2 regions of the Microbacterium sp. LWO13-1.2 genome follow, and region 2 is predicted to be linked to the other one. Evidence: predicted binding sites of a transcription regulator. Region 2 holds the regulator's gene; the other holds the start of a gene.
The links. Region 2 encodes LexA, which represses DNA repair genes until DNA is damaged. Its sites were predicted from a motif close to TCGAACANNTGTTCGA; they were not measured.
Positions count from the first base shown of each region.

Region 1: MRBLWO13_RS16455 (DUF222 domain-containing protein) is a predicted target of LexA. The motif match lies at 3,273-3,288, and genes of this name have one in related genera.

Region 1 is NZ_CP151634.1:3,416,745-3,428,251, reverse strand. Features, by position in the region: gene MRBLWO13_RS16465 (helix-turn-helix transcriptional regulator) at 1-288, opposite strand, end outside; gene MRBLWO13_RS16460 (RNB domain-containing ribonuclease) at 387-1,832, opposite strand; gene MRBLWO13_RS16455 (DUF222 domain-containing protein) at 1,896-3,176, opposite strand; gene MRBLWO13_RS16450 (XRE family transcriptional regulator) at 3,992-4,582, opposite strand; gene MRBLWO13_RS16445 (NAD(P)/FAD-dependent oxidoreductase) at 4,660-5,589, shown strand; gene MRBLWO13_RS16440 (hypothetical protein) at 5,616-5,882, shown strand; gene MRBLWO13_RS16435 (isocitrate lyase/phosphoenolpyruvate mutase family protein) at 5,977-6,747, shown strand; gene MRBLWO13_RS16430 (proline--tRNA ligase) at 6,805-8,562, shown strand; gene MRBLWO13_RS16425 (TIGR00730 family Rossman fold protein) at 8,641-9,675, shown strand; gene MRBLWO13_RS16420 (FAD-dependent oxidoreductase) at 9,679-11,034, opposite strand; gene nusA (transcription termination factor NusA) at 11,164-11,507, shown strand, end outside.
Region 2 is NZ_CP151634.1:2,533,080-2,544,586, reverse strand. Features, by position in the region: gene MRBLWO13_RS12015 (AAA family ATPase) at 1-745, shown strand, start outside; gene hisH (imidazole glycerol phosphate synthase subunit HisH) at 783-1,421, opposite strand; gene hisB (imidazoleglycerol-phosphate dehydratase HisB) at 1,418-2,023, opposite strand; gene MRBLWO13_RS12000 (histidinol-phosphate transaminase) at 2,020-3,105, opposite strand; gene MRBLWO13_RS11995 (LysM peptidoglycan-binding domain-containing protein) at 3,189-3,551, opposite strand; gene lexA (transcriptional repressor LexA) at 3,836-4,522, shown strand; gene metE (5-methyltetrahydropteroyltriglutamate--homocysteine S-methyltransferase) at 4,604-6,916, opposite strand; gene MRBLWO13_RS11980 (methylenetetrahydrofolate reductase) at 6,938-7,882, opposite strand; gene MRBLWO13_RS11975 (prolyl oligopeptidase family serine peptidase) at 8,079-9,950, shown strand; gene smpB (SsrA-binding protein SmpB) at 10,000-10,476, opposite strand; gene ftsX (permease-like cell division protein FtsX) at 10,541-11,455, opposite strand; gene ftsE (cell division ATP-binding protein FtsE) at 11,452-11,507, opposite strand, start outside.

The DNA.
Region 1 (11,507 bases), 880 kb from region 2:
CAGCCATCGCCACGCGCTGCTGATCCGGTCTCGTGCCGCCTGCTGTTCGACTGTGCGGTCCTCCAATGAATCGACGCGGTTGCTCAGATCAGCGTCGTCGATCACGGTGAACAGCTCTCGCACTGAGACGTGCAGCGCTTCGGCGACAAGGGACAGCGTTTCCAGGCTCGCGTCTTGTCCTGCTTCCAGCCGCTGAACGGTGCGGAGGCCGACGCCGCTCTCGTTCGCGAGCCGTTCCTGCGTCCAGCCCTGCGTCTGGCGGAGTTCGATGATTCGTGTCGTGTTCATGGAAATCATGCTCGTTCAGCTCCTGCCGCCATGGCCACGTCATCGACCCGCCACTGTGCCGTCACTTTGCCGCCAGTCACCCGCCAGTCACCCGCCAGTCAACGAGGCAGGTCACCAGGACCATCTTTCGGGAGGGCGAACTCCACTTCTCCGCGCGCGATGTCGGCGCGCACCAGTCGCAGTGAGATCGCATCGCCGGGCGCTGCGCCTGCGGGGACCGGAGCGGATGCCGTCACCACAGGGTCCGCGATCTGGATCGTCGCTCGATCCTCCCGCAGCTCGATCACCGTCGCTTGGATCACGGACCCGACCAAGGGCGTCAGCAGCGCGGCTTCGACGCAGTTGATCGTCGCGTTGTTCAGCTGCGACACGCGCTGCCCGGATGCCTGCATCAGGGCGGGCAGCTCGTCGAGCGACTCCCGTGCCCAGTCGGGGACATCTTTCCCGTTCGAGACGGCGAGGCAGATCGTCAGTACCCAGCGGTCGACGAGACGCCGCAGCGGTGCCGTGGCGTGCGCATAGGGGGCGGCGATCGCGGCTTGCTCGGCATCCGTCGGCGATGTGCCGTCGAACGGCAGATATCCGGCACCGCGGAACAGCATGGCGGCCGCTTCGAGCACCGACAGGGTCATCGGATCGTTCCGGTCCAGTGCGCGGAGGTACTCGCCGTAGGTGCCCGTGGTCCATGGGCGACCGAGCGCCTCGGTCTGTCGGCGGAAGGATTCGAACGATTTCTCATCGGGTTCTGGCATCGTGCGCAGGATTCCGACGCCGGCTTCCAGCATCAGAGAGGCTGCGGCCATCCCGGTCATCAGCGAGAGCTGGGCGTTCCACTCCTCGACCGGCAGCGGGCGGCGCCGTTCGATGGCGTATCGGCCGGCAGGGTCCCGAACGACCTCGTCGTCCGGAAGATTCAGGCTCGCGCCACCGCGCAGACGTTCCTGCTCCAGGCGCAGCGCACCGATTTCCGGGAGGAGCGAGGCCGGCCCCTCTTCGCCGCGGTCCAGCGATTGCTGGGTGGAGACGTAGTCCAGCTGCACGCGTGAGCGGATGAGTGCGCGCTCGAGCCGGAAATCGGTGACGACGCCGGCACTGTCGAGCTCGAACGTCCATACCAGCGCGGGTCGGTCGGCTTCGGGCAGCAGGGAGATCCGGTCCTCGCTGAGGACGGGCGGATGCAGGGGGATCCTGCCGTCCGCGGCGTACAGCGTCTGGCCGCGCCGGCGTGCTTCGGTATCCACCCCTCCGCCCGGCGTGATGAAGCCGGGCACGTCTGCGATCGCGTACATCACGGTGTAGCCGGAGCCGTGGCGCTCGAGGTGAAACGCCTGATCCAGATCGCGCGCGCCCAGGGGATCGAGGGTTGCGAAGGGGATGTCGCGCAAGTCGAGTTCCGGTATCGGTGCCGTCGCGGCTTCGGCCTCAGCGAGAACGGATGCCGGGAACTCCACAGGCGCATCCAGCGACTCGCGCAGCGTCGCGAGCGCCGCCGCCAGCTCGGTCTGTGCGGCGGAGGGAGCGACATGTGATCGGCGTTGAGGCATGAAACCCACACTATGTGCCCCGACGATATGCCCTGGCGAAGCGCGCGAATGCGCGACTCGGCGTCAGAAGGGTGGTGGGGTGTCGTCTTCGGTGAAGGTGACGGTGTTCTGGGGTGGGGGTCGGTCGAGGTAGACCTTGCCGGTAGGGCTGGTCCAGGCGTAGACCCCGGTGTCGAGTTGTTCGACGTGCCACGGGGTGTGGTGTTTGAGGACGTGGTGTCGGCGGCAGAGGTCGCCGAGATTCTCTAAGGTGGTCGCGCCGCCGAGGGCGGCGTCTTGATGATGGTCGATGTCGCAGTCTCGGGCGGGGAGTCCGCAGGTCGGGAATCGGCAGCGTTGATCGCGTGCTTTCAGGTGCCGCGTCAGGTGCGCACTGGGCCGGTAGCGGTCCACGGCGAGGAGGTTCCCGGTGATCGGGTGGGTGAGGATGCGATCCCACCCGGATGCCGCCCCGGCAAGTTCTTTCGCGGTGGCGGTGTCGATCGGGACCCGCCCGTCCAACTCCGCCGGGGTGGTCCCGGTGCCGATCAGTGTCGTGACGGGGACGGTCACGGATACGTGGGCGGTGATGGTGGCGAGGAGCCCGTCGGGGGTGTCGTGACCGGCGGGTGCCCCGGTGAGGAGGAGGTCGAGGGCGAGGTCGCTGCGGAGTTGATCGATCGTGCGTGGATCGGCGGCATCCTCGTTGTCGCCGCCGGGAGCACCCTGCACGCCTTTCGCCATGCCGGTGATCCGGTCGAACGCGCCGTGCACGAGCGCGGCCGGGCCAACCAGCCCGAACTCCGCCTGCCCATCCGCCCGGTCTTTCATCCACGCGCCGCGCCGGTCGCGGGCATCCTGGTGGCGCTCATCGATCGACCGCGGTTGGAAGCGTTCGGCGACCCGGCGGGCCATCCGGGCCACCCGGTTCGGGGACTCCGTCTCCGCGAACCCGAACATCTGCTCCGCATACGCATCCCGATCCGCAGCATCGTCCAGGTGTGCGCCGGCGTCGATGATCACTCGGGCGTGTGAGGCACTGATCCGCCCCGCACCCTGCGCCTGCCACACCGACGGGAACTGCTCCACCAGAAACGAGGCTTCCGCCATCCGCCGTTGCACCGTCCGGTCGCTGACCCGCAACGCCGCACCCATCTCCGCCGCGACCGTCCGCAACGCCATGTCCCCGAAATCCTCATGCCCGCCCTGCTGGGCGACGTCGAGCGCGAACCGCGACCCGAGAGCGAGAAGACCATCCCGCGCCGCCTGCAGGCTGCTGATCGTGCGCTCGATCTCGACGACAGAATCAGTGAGCGCGCCCAGCGTCGCCACCTGCTCCACTGTCGCATCCATCAACGCCGTCATAACCCCAGTACACCAGGGGCCACCGACATTCCAACCCCAGATCAGCGCCAGGAAATAGCTCATTAGACCACGGCTGTATAACGACCCGAATTCGACGAGAACGAGTGTTCCGGAACCGCGTTTCGACGCGCTGCAGTCCGTCTTGCGAGACCGTCACCCGTCGCCCGTCACCCGTCTCACCGTCTCGCATTGCGCGTCGGCCACACGAGTTGGTCATAACGATCGTCTGTGGCGCGATCGAGAGGCACGGGCACGGCTGCGGCTCGATAGCGCCTGGGATTCACGCGGGACCGATCGACTTGGCGCGCACCGGACCGTTCGCGCCGGCCTTCGTCTTGTGCCTGTACGGCATCAGGGAGAGTCCGTCGGATAGTACGGCTAGCGAGCCTCGTCAGCCCAGGCCGGCCAGGAGTCGCGACGGGCATCAAGATCGATGCCGCGAAGACGGATCAAGCAGACACGGCCCGCCGATCTCGTCACCGCCCAGAGACTGTGAGAGCGACCATTTGCGCGCGTGGAGATCCAGTCCAGCACCTCGGAGATGTCGGTCTCCGAGAGCTCCCATTCCTCTTTTGTGCCAGCATCATCAGCCCAGAAATACACACGGTAGCTCGGATCGTCGACTTGAGACGTCTGGTCCCTTGGGTCGGTCGGACGCGCTCGCATGCAGCGACTCTAACTTGACTAGGGCGAGCGGTTAACGGCATCCAGGAAAAACACTCACTGAGATAGAGAATGTGAGTTCCCGAACGGCGATTCAACTTACGCCCCGCGGCGCGTCCGTTTGAGGACCATTTGAGATCGCCGTACCCAGATCAGGCCGAAGCCGGGCGCGTGCGCGCTCGTACGTGCATCCGCTCCCCGTGCTTGCCGAACAAACTGAGGATCTCGACGGGTCCTGCGCCGGTCGAGCCGAACCAGTGCAGGTTCTTGGTGTCGAACTCCGCGACTTCACCGGGGCCCATCACGACGTCGTGGTCACCGAGGATGAGTCGGAGCCGACCGTCCAAGACGTAGATCCACTCGTAGCCGGTGTGCGTGCGAAGCACCGGTTGCCGGTCCGTTGCGGGGATGGTGATCTTGAACGCCTGCGGTTCGCCCTTCGAAGCAGACAATCGAGTGAGAGTTCTTCCGTCCGCTCGCGTCGCTCGCGGCGTCACGCGAGGATCATCGACGCGAGGGGAGCGGACGATCTCGTCGAACGGCACCGACAGGGCTGCGACGACCGGAAGCAGGAGCTCAAGGCTCGGTCGGCGCTGGCCTGATTCGAGACGGGAGAGTGTGCTCTTGGAGATGCCGGTCTCCACCGCCAGTTCCTCGAGCGTCATGCCTCTCTTCTGGCGCGCCTGGCGAAGCCTCGGAGCGACTTGGCTGAGTTCGGTCTCGATGCGTTGCGTCGTGCTCACCCGTCGAGCAAAGCACGCCGTTCCACTTTCGGCAACAGGATTCCCGACTTCAGGGTGAGCGCGGCCAGTCTGGCCGTATGAACACAAACGATCGCCACGACGTCATCATCATCGGGGGCGGAGCGGCTGGCCTCAGCGCGGGACTCGTGCTCGCCAGAGCGCAGGTGGATGTGCTGTTGATCGACGGCGGGAAACAGCGGAATGCGCCGGCGCCTCACATGCACGGCTTCGTCTCTCGCGACGGCCTCTCGCCCGCCGAGTTTCTCGCGGCGGGCGGTGACGAACTGGCACGGTACGGCGCATCCGTTCGCCATGCCGACGTGACGAGGATCGATCGTGAAAGCGACGGGACCTTCGTCGTTTCGACAGAGACGCGTAGCGAGAAAACGCGGGCGATCATGATCGCCACGGGTCTCGTCGATGAGCTGCCCGACCTCCCCGGGGTGCGTGAGCGGTGGGGCACCCTCGTGCATCACTGCCCGTACTGCCACGGCCATGAGGTCCTGGGGCGGAATATCGCCGTCGTCGGCGGGGTTATCCGCGAGATGTCCATCAAGCAGGCGGCGTTGCTGCGCAGTTACAGCGACCGCGTCTCGTTCATCACGAACGGAATCGAACTCTCCGAGACGGAGCGGCATCGACTCGCATCGTTCGGCGTGCAGGTGGTGGACGGAACCGTGTCTCATCTGCCGGGTGATGATGGGGGCTTGGATGGGATCGCCCTCACCGATGGTGAGGTCGTCGACTGTGACGCGGTGTTCATCGCACCGCGTCAACGCCCACGCGACGGACTCCTGCGAACCCTCGGCTGCGACGTCGACGACACCAGTGGACTCATCCGCACGGACGGCTTCGGCCACACCAGCGTCCCCGGCATCTGGGCTGCGGGCAACGTCGTCACCCCCACAGCTCAGGTCATCACCGCAGCGGGTGCCGGAAGCGCCGCCGCCATCGCCATCAACGGATGGCTTCTGCAACTGAATCTCGACGCCGCCGCCGCGGCGTGAACTCCGACAACCACCGAAAGGCCCCCATGTCCCAGTCTGCCCCCACCGAGATCGCGCCCCCGGTCGACGCCCCACGCCCGCCGTCCGTGCATGTACGGGCGATCATCACCTGGCTCGCCATCTTCCCGCTCGTCACCCTCGGCTTCTTCGCCATCGCGCCCTTCGCCGAGGGGTGGCACCCCGTGCTCCGCGCGTTCGTCCTGACGATCGTCGTCGTTCCGCTGGCCGTCTATCTCGTCGTGCCGCAGCTCATGCGCGCGTATGGCGCGCTGGTCCGCCGGGCACGCCGCTGACCGCCGGCTGAAGGCCGACGACCGCAGACCGAGGCCGCCGGCCGAAGACCGGTCATCCACCCCGCAACCCGCCGAGCCGCGTTAGCGTTGACGCATGACCACAGCATCCAAAGCTCAGGCCCTTGTCGGACTCTATGAGGCACCAGAGATCCTCCGTGTCATCAACGTGTGGGATGTCGTGTCGGCGCGAGCCGTCGCCGGCCTTCCCGAGACCACGGCGATCGCCACGGCGGGCCACGGAATCGCCGCGACCTTCGGATACGCCGACGGCAGCATTCCGCGCGACATCATGCTCGACATGGTCGGCCGTATCGCTGCGGCCGTGGAGTTCCCGGTGACGGCCGACCTCGACGACGGCTACGGTGACGCGGGGGAGACCACACGCCTGGCGATCGCCGCAGGAGTCGTCGGTGCGAACATCGAGGATCGCCTCAAGCCGCTGGACGAATCCGTGGCGAACGTCGAAGCGGTCGTCAAGGCAGCAGAGGCCGAGGGTGTTCCCTTCGTGCTCAACGCCCGCACCGACGCCTTCGTCCGCGCGGGGCATCGCCCGATCGAGGAGAGCATCGCCGACGCGATCCAGCGCGGACGTGCCTACCTCGACGCCGGTGCGACCTGCATCTTCGTGCCGGGTCTGCTCGACGCGAACGTGACCCGCCAGCTCGTCGACGGCATCGGGGAGCGAAAGATCAGCGTGATCGGAGTCCCCGGCGCTCTCGCTGCATCCGCGTACGAAACGCTCGGAGTGGCGCGGATCTCGTTCGGTCCGCTTCCGCAACGCGTCGCCCTGACCGCTCTTCAGGACTTGGCCTCGAGCCTGTACGCAGGCGGCGTCGTGCCCACAGGGCTCCCCGCGCTCAACTGAGCTACGGCTGCTCCGCACTCAACGAGGACGGGTGCCACGGGTCACTAGACTTGGCCCGTGGTCACTCGTCTTTCGAACTTCTTCCTCCGTACGCTCCGCGAAGATCCCGCCGACGCGGAGGTCACCAGCCACCGTCTGCTCGTGCGCGCCGGCTACATCCGTCGCGCCGCGCCCGGCGTCTTCACGTGGCTTCCGCTGGGGCTGAAGGTCAAGGCGAAGATCGAGAGCATCGTCCGTGATGAGATGGCGAATGCCGGTGCGCAGGAAGTGCATTTTCCCGCGCTGCTGCCCCGCGATCCCTACGAACAGTCCGGCCGGTGGGAGTCCTACGGCGACGGCATCTTCCGTCTGCAGGACCGCAAGGGCGCCGACTACCTGCTCGCGCCGACCCACGAGGAGATGTTCACCCTCCTGGTGAAGGACCTCTACTCCTCCTACAAGGATCTGCCGCTGACGATCTATCAGATCCAGGACAAGTACCGCGACGAGGCGCGCCCCCGCGCCGGTCTGCTGCGCGGGCGCGAATTCACGATGAAGGATGCCTACTCGTTCGATGCATCGGATGCCGGGCTCGAGGTCAGCTACCAGTCTCAGCGCGATGCCTACGAGCGGATCTTCCAGCGGCTCGGCCTCGAATACGTGATCGTCGCGGCCGACAACGGTCTGATGGGCGGCGCGCGCAGCGAGGAGTTCCTGCACCCGACTCCCGTCGGTGAAGACACCTTCGTGCGTTCTGCCGGCGGCTACGCCGCCAACGTCGAGGCCTTCACGACAGCCGTGCCTGACGCGATCGCCTTCGACGCGGATGCCGCGCCGGTGATCTTCGACTCCCCGAACACTCCCACGATCGACACCCTGGTCGCGCACTGCAACGCGAACCTCGAGGGGGAGTACACCGCGGCAGACACGCTGAAGAATGTCGTGCTCGCCCTCACCCATGTCGACGGCACGCGTGAGCTGGTGATCGTCGGTATCCCCGGCGACCGAGAGGTCGACGAGAAGCGAGCCGAGGTCGCCTTCGCTCCCGCAGAGGTCTCCACCGCCAACGAAGACGATTTCGAGAACAACCCGCTCCTGGTCAAGGGCTACATCGGTCCGTGGTCGCTGACCGGCGCCGTGCTCGGCGAGGAGTCCGCCACCGGAATCCGCTACCTCGTGGACCCCCGCGTCTCCGAGGGGACGAGCTGGATCACCGGCGCGAACATGGACGAGAAGCACGCGCACTCGGTCATCGCCGGCCGCGATTTCGTCGCCGACGGCATCATCGAGATCGCGAACGTCCGCGCCGGCGACCCGGCCCCCGACGGATCGGGTCCGGTCGAGCTCGCCCGTGGCATGGAGATCGGCCACGTCTTCCAGCTCGGACGCTTCTTCGCCGAGACGCTGGGCCTGAAGGTCCTGAACGAGAACGGCAAGCTGGTCACCGTCACGATGGGTTCGTACGGAATTGGCGTCACCCGCATCCTCGCGATCATCGCCGAGCTGCACAACGATGACAAGGGCCTCATCTGGCCGGCGTCCGTCGCCCCGTTCGATGTGCACGTGGTCGCCGCAGGGCGCGATCAGGTCGCATTCGACGTCGCGGAGGGCATCGCGGCCCAGCTCGAGTCGGCGGGCCTCGACGTGCTCTACGACGACCGCCCCAAGGTCTCGCCCGGCGTGAAGTTCGGCGATGCGGAGCTCGTCGGCGTACCGAAGATCGTCATCGTCGGACGAGGTGCCGCAGACGGCCAGGTCGAGCTGTGGGATCGCAGCACCGGCGAGCGGGAGACCGTGTCGGTCGCCGAGGCTGTCGCCGGGCTCTCGGCGCGCTGAGGGCGAGACCCTCGGCATCGCGCCGAGGGTCTGCGGGTCGCTCGCTCCTGTCGCCGGAGGACGTGACAGGCTGGGGTCATGAGCGACGCGCTGACCTCGGATGCCCTGGATGCTGAACTTGCGAAGGTCCTGGACGAAGCAGGAATCCGCACCAACCGGTCCCTGATCACCAGGATTCTGCGCAGCGGAGTGCTGCTCGGCCAGGACGGCACATCGCGCCTCGACCTGAAGATCGCGTCGGCCGCGCTCGCGGAGATGCGCGATGCGTTCCGCCTGTTCCAGCCGTACTCGAAGATCCCCAAGGTGACGGTGTTCGGCTCTGCGCGCACGCGGCACGACGATCCGCTCTACGAGCAGGCTCGAGGTGTCGCTTCCGCCCTCGCAGACCAGGGGTGGATGGTGGTCACCGGAGCCGGTCCTGGGATCATGCAGGCGGCCGCCGAAGGTGCAGGCACGGAGCGCGCCATCGGAGTGTCGATCCGTCTCCCGTTCGAGGAGAAGCCCTCGGACGTGATGGCGGATGACTCGCACATCGTGCAGATGAAGTATTTCTTCACTCGCAAGCTCATGCTGATCAAGGAGTCCCTCGGTTTCATCTGCCTCCCTGGCGGATTCGGAACGATGGACGAGATGTTCGAGCTGCTCACCCTGCAGCAGACCGGCAAGGCCGAACCGATGCCGATCGTGCTCCTCGACGAACCCGGCGGCGACTTCTGGCAGGGGCTCGAGCGCTTCATCAAAGAGCAGATGGTACCGGCCGGCGTCATCTCGCCGAACGATTTCGACAGAGTGCTGGTGACGGATTCGGTCGATGCTGCTGCCGCCGAGATCACCGGGTTCTGGAGGAACTACGACTCACTGCGCTGGGTCGGAGATCGGCTGGTGCTGCGACTGCGGGGAGTGCCGTCGGATGCCGACGTCGCCGCGCTCAACGAGGAGTTCAGCGACCTGCTGCTCGACGGCTCGATCGAGCGCATCGAGCCGGTGCAGGCCGAGGTGCTCGACCATGACCGTCTCGACCTGCCCCGGCTCGCCCTGCGGCTGCGGCGGCGCGAGGTCGGCGCCCTCTACCGGCTGATCGGCGCGATCAACGCCCTGCCTACCGCCCCCTGAAGTTCAGCGGGCGTCGGACTGCTCGCGTGCGATGATGCGCGCGGCGAATTCGTTCAGATCGATCGTGCGGCCGAGAATCCTCTCCGCCGCGCGGCGTCCGGAGTACAGTGCAGCGCCCACCGTCGCCGGTTCATCGCCCCAGGTCGCCTCGCCCGCGAAATGAAGCACCCCGTCGACCGGACCGGCCAGCGCGTCGTGGTCGTGGTGCGAAGAACCGACGGCGAGGTACGAGTAGGAGCCGATCGAGAACGGATCGTCGCCCCAGCGCGTGATCCGATGCGCGACCGGCTGACCGACGGCGTCGCCGTACATGGCGCGCAGACTGGCGAGCACATCACTGATCACCGCACCGTCCGAGAGCCCTTGCACATGCCGCCCGAAGGGTCCGGCGGCGAAGGTGAGCAGCGTCGGGTGCCCGCTGATCGCCGAGACGTCATACCAGGAGTGCCAGTGCTCACCGGCGTCGCCGAGGGCGCGCAGCACATAGCTGTCCTCGGACCAGAACCGTTCGGGGAACTGCACGAAGATCTTGTTGAAGACACCCATGCCGAGTCGCGCGATGGGTCCGGCGACGTCCTCCGGCAGAGCGGGGGCGAATTCGATCGCGCCCGCCTTGAGAACACCGAGCGGAACGGTCACGATCGCGTTGTGTGCGGTGAATTCACCCTGATCGGTCGACACGATCACCCCGTCGGCTGAGCGGTTCACCGCTGTGACGACGTGGCCGAGCCGGATGTCGAGTCCCTGGGCGATGCGGTGCGGCAGCTCATCGTAGCCGCGAGGGAAGATCACCTCGTCACCGTCGATCGCGTCTTCATCGAGTCCGTGCGCATCGAGATCGCCGATCCACGCCCCGCACTGCTCCTCGACCCGATGCCGGAAGAACTCGCGCACCTCGTCGATGCGTTCCGGTGCCCATCCGGTACGGTCCAGGACGCGCTCGGTCACATCGAGATACGTGTCGCCGGGCTCGGACCGTGCGATCTCGTCGACCAGCGCGAGGTCGGCCGCTTCGACATCCGCGACCCACCGAGCAGAGGCGTCGGCATCCATCGGCGCACTCTCGCCGTCGAAGTTCTCGATCGGCCGCCCACCGGCCTGGAAGCTCCCGACGGTGAACTCGATCGTGGGGATCCCGAGCGTCTGGACGAGATCCGAGAGCGGGGAATCGGTGATCCCGTGAATCCAGGAGGCGCCGAGATCGACCGGAAAGCCCGCCGAGCGGTCGCTCTGCATGCGACCGCCGATCCGGTCGCGTGCTTCCAGGACGAGCACGCGGTGGCCGGCGTCCGCCAGTATCCGTGCGCTGGTCGTGCCCGACATACCGGCGCCGATCACGATGGTGTCGAACGTGGTCACGGATCCTCCTGGGGTGTCGACGCCGCGAGCAGCGGCCCCAGCCGTCGCGCCGGGTCGTGGCCACAGGGTATCGTTGTACGGATGTCGGCGCGTGAACAAGCGCCGACGAGAGCTGAATAGGGAGTCGTCATGGACATCGAACTGAGTCTGCTGCGTGGGATCGAGAAAGAGAAGGCGATTCCTTTCGATGAACTCGTCGCGATCATCGAACAGGCCGTCCTGACTGCGTACTCGAAGCATGTCGCCGCCGACGGGACCACTCCGGAGGGCGTCCGCGTCGAACTCGACCGCAAGTCCGGCCACGTCGCCGTGCTCCAGGTCGTCAAGGACGAAGAGGGCGCGATCATCGGCGAAGAAGACGCCACCCCCGACGACTTCGGCCGCATCGCGGCGTTCGCGGCGAAGCAGGTCATCAGCCAGCGGCTGCGCGACATCGCCGACGACGTCGTGCTCGGCGACTTCAAGGACAAAGA
Region 2 (11,507 bases):
GGTCGTGAACGGCAAGGGCGGCGCCGGGAAGACGCCGACAACAGTGCTCCTCTCGGCGGTCTTCGCCCAGTACGGAGGCGCCGGCGTCCTGGCATGGGACAACAATCAGACCAGGGGCACCCTCGGCTGGCGCACGGAAAGCGGCCCGCACGATCGCACGCTCCTCGAACTCCTGCCCGAGACGGAGCGGCTGCTCGGTGCGCGCGGTCAGTCTGCCGATCTCGCGCATTTCGTCCACCACCAGCCGCGGGAGAAGTACGACGTCCTGCGCTCCAAGCCGATCAGGCTCGCCCACGAGAACCGACTCAACCCCGACGACGTCGACGCGATCCACGCCGTCGCTGCCAAGTTCTATCGCCTGATCATCATCGATTCGGGCAACGACGAGTCCGATCCGATGTGGCTGCGGATGATCGATCGCGCCGACCAGATCGTGGTGGCGACGACCACTCGAGACGACCACGCAGAAGCCGGAGCACTCCTGCTGGAGGCGCTCGAGGAGCGCGATGCGCGGTCAGCGCAGCTGGCCCGACAGTCGGTGGTCGTGGTGACGCAGGCCGATCCCAAGGCATCGCAGGCAGACGTCGATCAGATCGTGGACGGGTACGGGTCTCTTGCACGCGAAGTCGTGACCATCCCGTTCGACCGTGGGATCGTGGACGGCGCGCTCAAGCTGGGTGCGCTGGATCCGGTCACGAAGCGGGCCTGGCTGTCGGCCGCGGCAGCCGTCGCCCGCGGACTCTGACAGCAACGGAACCGTTCGTCGCCAGGCCGGACTGCGATCAGGTCAGCGACTGCACCCAGTTGCGCAGCAGCCGGATTCCGGCCTCGCCGGACTTCTCGGGGTGGAACTGGGTCGCCGACAGCGGTCCGTTCTCCACGGCTGCGAGGAACGGATCGCCGTAGGTGGTCCACGTCAGGACCGGCTGCGGGAACGGTGGGATGACGTCGAGTTCCCAGGCCTGCGCGGCGTAGGAGTGCACGAAATAGAACCGCTCCTGTTCGATGCCCTCGAAGAGCACGCTTCCCGAACCGGGTTCGACGGTGTTCCAGCCCATGTGCGGCAATACCGGCGCGTTGAGCTCGGTCACCGCACCAGGCCACTCGCCGAGGCCCTCGGAATCCTGCCCGCGCTCGACGCCGTGCTCGAACAGCACCTGCATCCCGACGCAGATGCCCAGCACCGGACGCCCCCCGGCGAGACGTCGATCGATGATCTCGTCACCGCCGCGCGCCTTGAGCGCGTCTCGGACGGCCGCGAAGGCACCGACGCCGGGAACGACGAGGCCATCGGCCTCGAGCGCCTCTTTGCGGTCACCGGTGAGCACAGCATCCGCGCCGGCGGCGATGAGCGCCTTCACGGCAGAGTGCACGTTGCCGGACTCGTAGTCGAAGACGGCGATGCGAGGCGTGCGCGTCACAGTGCACCCTTGGTGGACGGGATGCCATCGACGAGCGGGTCGAGCGCCTTCGCCTGGCGGAACGCGCGAGCGAACGCCTTGTACTCCGCCTCGGCGATGTGGTGCGGGTCGCGCCCGCCGAGCACCCGGATGTGCACGGTGAGTCCGGCGCCGAAGGTGATCGCTTCGAAGGAGTGGCGCACGAGCGAACCGGTGAAGTGACCGCCGATGAGGTGGTGCTCGAATCCAGCCGGCTCACCGTCATGCACGAGATACGGACGCCCACTGATGTCGACCACGGCCTGCGCAAGCGCCTCGTCGAGTGGAACGAGCGCATCGCCGTACCGTGAGATGCCGGACTTGTCGCCCAGCGCCTCGGCGATCGCCTGCCCGAGGACGATGGACACGTCCTCGACGGTGTGGTGCGCGTCGATGTGGGTGTCGCCGGAGGCGCGCACGGTGAGGTCGGTGAGCGAGTGCTTCGCGAACGCGGTGAGCATGTGGTCGAAGAACGGCACGGACGTGTCGATGCGGCTCGCACCGGTGCCGTCGAGGTTCAGTTCCAGTTCGACGGTGGACTCCGACGTGCTGCGGACGCGACTGGCGGTGCGGGGGGCGCTCATGATGCTGATTCTATCGACGCGAGAGCATCCAGAAATGCGGTGCTCTCGGCCTCGGTTCCGGCGGTGACTCTCAGGTGCCCGGGGATGCCGACGTCGCGAATGAGGACACCGCGGTCGTAGAGCTGCTGCCAGGTGCGCTTGGGGTCGCTGACCCCGCCGAACAGCACGAAGTTCGACCAGGACTCGTGCGGCGTGTATCCGAGCGCCTCCAGCGTCGCAGTGATGCGATCACGCTGCTCGACGATCTCGTCGACCATGCTCAGCATGATCGCGGAGTTGCGCAGCGCGGCGACGGCCGCCGCCTGCGTGAGCGCGCTCAGGTGATACGGCAGCCGCACCAGTCGCAACGCGTCGATGAAGGCGGGGTCAGCGGCGAGATAGCCGACGCGCGCACCGGCGAAGGCGAACGCCTTGCTCATCGTTCGGGACACGGCAAGACGAGGGCGTCCTTCGAGGAGGGACAACGCGGATGCCGCCTCCTTCGGCGCGAACTCCTGATAGGCCTCATCGACGATGACGACGCCACGCGCAACCTCGTACACGGCTTCGATGACGTCGAGGCCGAGCGGTGTTCCGGTGGGGTTGTTCGGCGAACAGAGGAGGATGACGTCGGGGTCGACCTGTTCGACCTGCGCGACCGCCTCCTCCGGCGTGATCGTGTAGTCCGGCTCCCGCACCCCGGCGATCCACCGCGCACCCGTCCCCTGAGCGATCAGCGGATACATGGAGTAGGTGGGTGCGAACCCGAACGCCGTGCGCCCCGGCCCCGCAAAGGCCTGAAGGATGTGCTGCAGCACCTCATTGGAACCGTTGCCGGCCCAGATCTGATCCGCGTCCAGACCGTGGCCGAGGTACTCGGCGAATCCCTCGCGCAGGGTGGTGAACTCGCGGTCGGGGTATCGGTTCACGTCCCGCAGCGCGACGGCGATGTCGTCGAGGATGTCGCTGGCCACCTCATCGGGCACCGGGTGCGTGTTCTCGTTGACGTTGAGGGCGATCGGAAGCGGTGCCTGCGGTGCGCCGTACGGGGTGAGCCCGCGAAGATCGTCACGCAGCGGCAGGTCGTCGAGAGAGGCGGTCACCCCTCCCATGCTAGAACGCTGCGAGCCTCTGTGCTCATCCGGTGACGCCAGGTTTCCCGTCGGCTCACCGGTCCCACCGAACGTCAGTGGGAGAACTGGGCGGGAATCGCGAGTTCCTGCCCGATCTGGAGCATGCCGTCCTGCAGCAGGTTGAGTCGGGAGATCTCTCCGATGACATCGCGGGGATCGGCGTCCGGGGCGACGTCTCCGGCGATCGACCACAGGGTGTCGCCCGGCATCACCGTCACCGTCTCGAAGGTGGCGGTTGCGACGCTCTCACCCGAGGCGATCGCACCCCCACCGCTGATCGCCGCGAAGGCGATGCCGACGGCGAGCGGGAGAGCAGCGACTGCGAGGAGCAGACGACGACCGCGAACCGTCAGCCGAAGCCGCGTCGCCGGGCGTGCCGGGATGACTGCCGCATTGCTGAAGGTGATGGTGCTCATCTCTTACTCCCTGTGCTCTCGCCCCGCGAAACGGGGGAAGTTGGCGTAGCGTTCGCATTCTCGCCTCGGCCGGGAGCCGTGAATGCGAAGCTACGTTCCGAAGATATCTTCGAGTTCGAACATCTGTCAAGCGTTCTTCGAAATAGAGTTCGAGAATCGGGCGACACGCTCGAACAGATCTTCCACATCGGCCCGATTCTCGGATACGGTTTCGATAGGAACACCCCACCACGGGCCACCGACATTCGAAGAGCAGCGTCGGATTCGCCTACTGAAGGAGCACCATGAGCGAGAACTCAGCCCCCGAGTCAGAGGCACCGCGAACGCGCCGTCGGAAGAGCCTCAGCCCGAAGCAGATGGCGATCCTCGAGGTCATCCAGACGTCGATCGCCAGCCATGGTTACCCGCCGAGCATGCGCGAGATCGGCGATGCCGTCGGCCTCAAGTCGCTCTCCAGCGTCACTCATCAGCTCGGACAACTGGAGCTCAGCGGTTACCTGCGCCGCGACCCGGGCAAGACCCGCGCGATGGAGGTGCTCATCGACCTCCCCGGTCAGAGCGGCGAGAACCCTGCTGACGCGATGACACCGGTGGGCGATGCGGCGATGGTGCCTCTGGTCGGTCGTATCGCGGCCGGTGTGCCGATCACCGCCGATCAGCAGGTCGAGGAGATATTCCCGCTCCCCCGCCAACTCGTCGGCAAGGGCGATCTGTTCATGCTCAAGGTGTCCGGCGAATCGATGATCGACGCCGCGATCTGCGACGGCGACTGGGTCGTCATCCGCTCGCAGAACAGCGCGGAGAACGGCGAGATCGTCGCGGCGATGCTCGACGGTGAGGCGACCGTGAAGACGTTCCGCCAGCGCGACGGTCATACCTGGCTGCTCCCCCGCAACTCCTCCTTCGAGCCGATCCTCGGCGATGAGGCCACCGTGCTCGGCAAGGTCGTCGCGGTGCTGCGCGCGGTCTGAGCATCCGGCATCCACTCGCTGGAAACGCAAGAACCGCTCTCCCCAGGCTTCGGGGAGAGCGGTTCTTGCGTTTCAACGACGTCAGGCCGTGACGTTCACGTCCTCGCGCACGCGACGAGTGGCCTCGACGATGTTGCGCAGCGACTCGGTCGTCTCGGCGTAGCCGCGGGTCTTCAGGCCGCAGTCCGGGTTGACCCAGAGCTGACGCGTCGGGATCTCCTCGACGGCACGGCGCAGCAGCGCTTCGATCTCCGATGTGCTCGGAACGCGCGGCGAGTGGATGTCGTACACGCCAGGGCCGATGCCGTGGTCGAAGCCGACCTCGGCGATGTCGGTGACGACCTCCATGCGGCTGCGTGCCGCCTCGATCGAGGTGACATCGGCGTCGAGGGCACGGATCGCATCGATCACGACGCCGAACTCCGAGTAACAGAGGTGCGTGTGGATCTGCGTGCCAGCGGCCGCGCCACCCGTGGACAGGCGGAAAGATGCCACCGACCAGTCCAGGTATGCAGCCTGGTCGGCCTGCTTCAGCGGCAGCAGCTCGCGCAGTGCCGGCTCGTCGACCTGGATGATCTCGATGCCGGCGGTCTCGAGGTCGGCGATCTCCTCGCGGAGCGCCAGCGCGACCTGGTTGGCGGTCTCGCCCAGCGGCTGGTCGTCGCGCACGAACGACCACGCCAGGATCGTGACCGGTCCGGTGAGCATGCCCTTCATGTGCTTCACGGTCAGGGACTGCGCGTACGAGGACCAGTCGACCGTGATCGGGGCAGGACGCGACACGTCGCCCCACAGGATCGACGGGCGGGTCGCCCGCGACCCGTAGGACTGCACCCAGCCGTTCTCGGTGACCGCGAAGCCGTCGAGGTTCTCGGCGAAGTACTGCACCATGTCGTTGCGCTCCGGCTCGCCGTGCACCAGCACGTCGAGACCGAGCTCCTCCTGCAGCGAGACGACGCTGTCGATCTCGCGCCGCAGGAAGTCCTCGTAGTCCTCCTGCGGGAGCTCGCCACGCCCGTACTGCGCGCGCGCCCGGCGGATGTCGCCGGTCTGCGGGAACGAGCCGATCGTGGTGAGCGGCAGAGCCGGCAGCCCCAGCGCCTCCTGCGCCGTCTCGCGCTCCTCGTACGAGACCCGCGAGAAGTCGGCCTCGCTGAGCTCGCGCTGCCGGACCAGTCCGTCGCGGACGCCGGGTGCGCTCAGACGGTCCTCGAGTGCAGCGGATGCCGCAGCGAGCTCATCCTCGATCGCAGCGCGGCCCTGGCCGAGGCCACGGGCGAGAACGACGACCTGCTCGACCTTCTGATCCGCGAACGCGAGCCAGGAGACCAGGCGAGCGTCGAGCTTGGTCTCGTCCGCGACATTGTGCGGCACGTGCAGCAGCGAGGTCGAGGTGGATGCGGCGACCGCAGCAGCGCCGAGCCCGCGGAGGGCTTCCAGCTTGTCGTAGGCCGCCGCGAGGTCGCCGCGCCAGATGTTGTGGCCGTCGATGACGCCGCCGACGAGGGTCTTGCTCTCGAGTCCGGCAGCTGCCGTCGGCACACCGCCGCGGACGAGGTCGACGGCGATCGCCTCGACGGGCGCAGCGGCGAGCACGGGGAACACCTCGCCGAGCTCGGCGTAGGGTGCGGCGACGAGGATCGACGGACGCTCGGTCGCGCCGCCGAGCACCGCGAGCGCACGGGCTGCGGCATCGGAGAGCTGCGCGACGGATGCGGGAAGCGACTCGCTGACCAGCGCGGGCTCGTCGAGCTGCACCCATTCGGCGCCGGCATCCTTCAGGCGTGCCAGGAGCTCGACATAGACCGGGAGCAGGTCGTCGAGACGGGACAGCGGGTCAAAGCCCTCGGGGGCGTCATCCGACGCCTTGGCGAGAGCAAGCAGCGTCACCGGACCCACGACAACGGGACGGGTCACGAAGCCGGCGGCGACGCCCTCGGCCACCTCACGCACGAGGCGGTCGCTGGAGAGCGAGAAGGCCGTCTCCGGCCCGATCTCCGGCACCAGGTAGTGGTAGTTCGAGTCGAACCACTTCGTCATCTCGAGCGGCGCGCGCTCCCCCTCGCCGCGGGCGATGGTGAAGTACGCGGGCAGGCCGATCGTGCCGTCTGCAGCGCGCAGGCCCTCGAAACGGGTCGGGATCGCGCCAACCGTGACGGCGGCGTCGAGCACCTGGTCGTAGTACGAGAACGACTCGGGGATGGCGGAGTCGGTGCGGCCGAGGCCCAGTGCAGCGAGCCGCTCGCGGGTCGTAGCCCGCAGCTCTGCGGAGGTGCGCGCGAGTTCCTGCTCGTCGATGCGGCCGGCCCAGAACGACTCGATGGCCTTCTTGAGTTCGCGGCGGCGACCGATACGGGGGTAGCCGAGGATGGTTCCCTCGGGGAATGCAGTCATGGTCTTTCCTTTCGGCGGGGTCTAGTGGCGCAGGGCCGGGAGGATGCCGGCTTCTGCGAGGACGGTGAGGACGGTGTCGTGCTGGTTGAAGGCATAGAGGTGCACGCCGGGCGCGCCGCCGGCGACGACCTCGCGGGCGAGACGCGCGGCCCATTCGATCCCGATCTCGCGGCGGCCCTCGGGGGTCGGCTCGACCTCGAGCGCGATGGCGAGCTCGCTGGGCAGGTCTTCCCCGGTGAGTTCCAGCACACGGGCGAGACGCACGTGCGAAGTGATCGGCATGATGCCGGGGAGGATCGGGATCGTGACGCCGGCAGCGCGAGCGCGTTCGACGAAGGCCAGGTAGTCGTCGGCATGGAAGAAGAGCTGCGTGATCGCGAAGGTCGCCCCAGCCGCCTGCTTGGCAAGCAGCGCCTCGACGTCCTGCGTGCGATGCGTCGCACGCGGATGCCCCTTCGGGAATGCGGCGACGGCGATGTTGACCTTTCGCCGCGGGTCGACCCTGGCTGCGCCAGGGAAGCCCGGAACCGGAGCCTCTTCGTAAGGCGCTCGTTCCGCCTGCACCCGGTCGATGAGCTGCACCAGCTGCGCCGCGCTCTCCAGGTCCCCGAGAAACGCCTCCGTCTGCCCCTGCGGCGGGTCGCCGCGCAGAGCGAGGAAGCTGAGGATGCCGGCATCCAGGAACTCCCGGATCAGGCGCGCTGCCCCCGCGTAGGTGTTCCCGACGCAGGTGAGGTGCGCGAGCGGTTCGACGTCGGTGTGGGCGCGGATGTAGCGGAGGACATCAAGGGATCGTCCGCCGGTCGATCCGCCGGCGCCGTACGTGACGGAGAGGAACTCCGGGCCGGCGGCGGCGAGCTGCCGCACCGTCTCGTGCAGGGCCTCTTCGCTCGACTCCGAGCGCGGCGGGTAGAGCTCGAAGGAGAACGGCACACGAGTGGCGCCGGGGGTGAATTCCTCGGGCATCTTCTCTCCTGAGTGGCAGACGGACATAGCAGCCGCGCGCGACAGGGCAGGCCTGTCGTTCACGGGCGGGTGCCGGGCTCGGCTGTCGCACCACGCTCGAGGTGAATCGGGCGTTTCCAGCAAGGTAGAACAGCCGACCCGTTCCGCGCACGCGACCACGACACACGACGTCACACTGCCGACCTAAGCTCGATGCATGGCGACTCCGTACGGCTCCTGGCCCTCCCCCTTCTCGGCAGCGGATGTCGCGGCATCCGCCCCGCGCATCGACGGCGCCCTCTTCGTGGGCGACGAGATCTGGTGGGGAGAGTCGGTGCCCGCCGAGGGCGGCCGCGTCACCGTCCGCAGCTCGACCGGCCGAGAGGTGCTGCCCGCCCCGTGGAACGCGCGTTCCCGCGTGCACGAGTACGGCGGCGGCGCCTGGACGGCGGATGCCGATGGCACCCTGTACTTCGTCGATGCGGGCGATCAGCGGGTACGCCGGCTCGCACCGGGCGCCGAGCCCGAGCCCTTGACCGCGGCCGGTGCACGGTACGGCGGACTGAGCCTGCAGCGCGGGCGACTGCTGGCCGTGCAGGAGGACCTGCGGTCAGAGCCCCACACCCGCGCGATCGTCGAGATCCCGCTCGATGGCTCGGCGGCCGCAGACGACGACACGGTGCGAGTGGTCGCGAGCGGTCCCGGCTTCTTCGCGCACCCCGCGCTCTCTCCCGATGGTTCACGGCTCGCCTGGGTCGAGTGGAGCACCGATCGGATGCCGTGGGAGCACGCGTCACTCGTGATCGCCGCGCTCGACGCCGGCACGCGCGTCGACGTGCCGACCAACGCCGCACTGCAACCGGAGTGGGTCAGCGATTCGCAACTGCTCTTCGCGGACGATCCGACTGGACGGTGGGGGGTGCAGCGACTGACGCTCGACGGCGCAGCTCTCTCCGCGGCTCCCGAGCCGATCGCGCCGGCGGACGCCGACACCGGCTACGGCCTCTGGGTGCTCGGCAATCGCTGGTACCAGCCCCTGCCCGACGGCCGGATCGTCGCGGTGCGGACGAACGGGCGTGATGAAGTCGTCCTGATCGACCTCGACGGCGATGCACGCCGACTCGACGTGCCCGCCGATGCGCACGTCAGCGTCGACGACGTCTCCGGCTCACGCGTGCTCCTCTCCGGCGGGGGTTCGGGGACCGAGGCCGGTCTGTGGTCCGTCGACATCGACTCCGGCGAGGTCGTCGCCGTCCGCGGCGGACGCGCCCTTGACGACCGATGGATGCCGCCGGCTCGCGCGGTCTCGTTCGACGGGCCGAGCGGCCCGGTGCACGCCTTCGACTACGCGCCCGCGCACCCGGATGCATCCGCCGACTCCGGCGACCTCCCGCCGTACGTCGTGCTGGTGCACGGCGGACCGACCGCACACGCGTCGGGCGCGGCATCCGCCGCCATCGCGTTCTACACGAGCCGAGGGATCGGTGTGCTGGACGTGAATTACGGCGGCTCCACCGGCTATGGTCGCGCCTACCGCGAGCGACTGGACGGCGCCTGGGGCGTCGCCGACGTCGACGACGTGCTGGCCGCGGCGCGCGGGCTCGCGGCATCCGGCGCTGCCGATCCGCAGCGCATCGCCATCCGCGGTGGTTCTGCCGGCGGCTGGACCGTGCTGTGCGCACTGGTGCGGGGCGGGGTCTTCGCCGCGGGCATCAGCCGCTACGGTGTCGGCGACCTGCGCATGATCGCCGAAGACACGCACGACTTCGAGAAGCACTACCTCAACGGGCTCGTCGGGCCGCTGCCGGAACTCGAGCAGGTCTACATCGACCGCTCACCGCTCACGCACACCGACCGGATCGATGTCCCGGTGCTCCTGCTGCAGGGCGCGGACGACCTCGTCGTGCCGCCATCGCAGTCCGAAGCGATCCGCGACGCGCTGGCCGCGCGTGGGATCGCGCACGAGTACGTGCTCTATCAGGGCGAGGGGCATGGCTTCCGCAGGGCGGAGACGATCATCGACTCCCTGGAGCGGGAGCTGACATTCCTCGGACGCGTGTTCGGGTTCACGCCCACGACCGGTCGTTGAGCGAGGAGCCTGCGACGAGACGAAACGCGTCGATCCCGTGTCGACGCCGCTAGTCCCCGACGCGGTTACGAGTGCGCATGGCGCGCTCGGCCTCGCGGGTGTCCTGGCGTTCGCGCAGGGTCTGGCGCTTGTCGTACTCGCGCTTGCCCTTGGCCAGTGCGATCTCGACCTTCGCGCGCCCGTCGGTGAAATACAGCTTCAGCGGAACCAGCGTGTATCCGCCCGCGGACACTGCGTGGGAGAGCTTCGCGATCTCCTCGCGGTGCAGGAGCAGCTTGCGGATGCGCTTCGCCGAGTGGTTCGTCCAGTGCCCCTGCGAGTACTCCGGGATGTGCACGGCGTCGAGGAACACCTCGTTGCCCTTGATGAACGCGTATCCGTCGCTCAGATTGGCGCGCCCCTGGCGCAGCGACTTCACTTCGGTGCCCGTGAGCACCATCCCCGCCTCGTACGACTTCTCGATGTTGTAGTCGTGACGTGCGCGACGATTGGTCGCGACGACCTTCTCCCCGCGTTCCCTGGGCATGATGCTCTCCTGATCTGTGCCGTGCGGGCGCACGACAGCCTTTCAGTCTACAACGACAGCGACCTCAGGTGCGCAGCCAGCGACGGATCGCGAACCCTGCGGACAGCGCGGCGAGCACGATACCGATGCCGATGAGCACGGGGACGACGAGCACTGCGTCCTGCATCGTCACCCAGGTGGTGATGAACGGCACGCGACCTCGCAGGTATCCGTCGACGCCGAAATGAACGCCCGCGACCACCGCGACGCTGGCCAGCGCCGAACCGAGGAAGGCCGCGAAGACGCCCTCAAGGACGAACGGCGTCTGGATGAAACGGTTGGATGCTCCGACCAGGCGCATGATCCCGATCTCCTTGCGTCGCGCGTACGCCGAGAGACGGATCGTGGTGGCGATCAGCAGGATCGCCGCGATGAGCATGAGGACGGCGATTCCGATGGCGATGTACGTTGCGACGGTGAGAGCCGAGAAGAGCGGTTCGAGGTATTGCAGCTGGTCGGCCACCTGCTCCACTCCTGCTACCCCGTTGAACGCCTCGACGAGCACCTGGGACTGACTCGGATCCTTCAGCGTCACGAAGAAGCTCTCGGACATCTGGTCTGCGGTGAAGACGCTGGCCTTCTCCTCGCCGATCTGCTCGACGATGTTGGCGTACGCCTCGTCCTTCGTCTCGAAGCGCACATCGGCGATGAGCGGCGCGAGCGCGTCACCCTCGATCTGGGCGCGGACGATCTGCACCTGTTCCTCGGTTGCGGAGCCGTTGAGGCAGGTCGGCGATTCGGACACGCCGGAGCACATGTACACGGCCACCTGGGCGCGCTCGGTCCAGTAGCCGCGCATGGTGCCGATCTGCGCCTGCATGAGGATCGCGGCTCCGACGAACGTCAGCGAGACGAACGTCACGAGCACGACGGAGATCACCATCGAGATGTTTCTGCGGAGGCCGCCGAGGGCCTCTGTGAGGATCAGACCGTATCTCATGAGGTCGGTCCCACTTCCTCGTCGTCCGCGTCGGACAGACCGAGTCGATCGG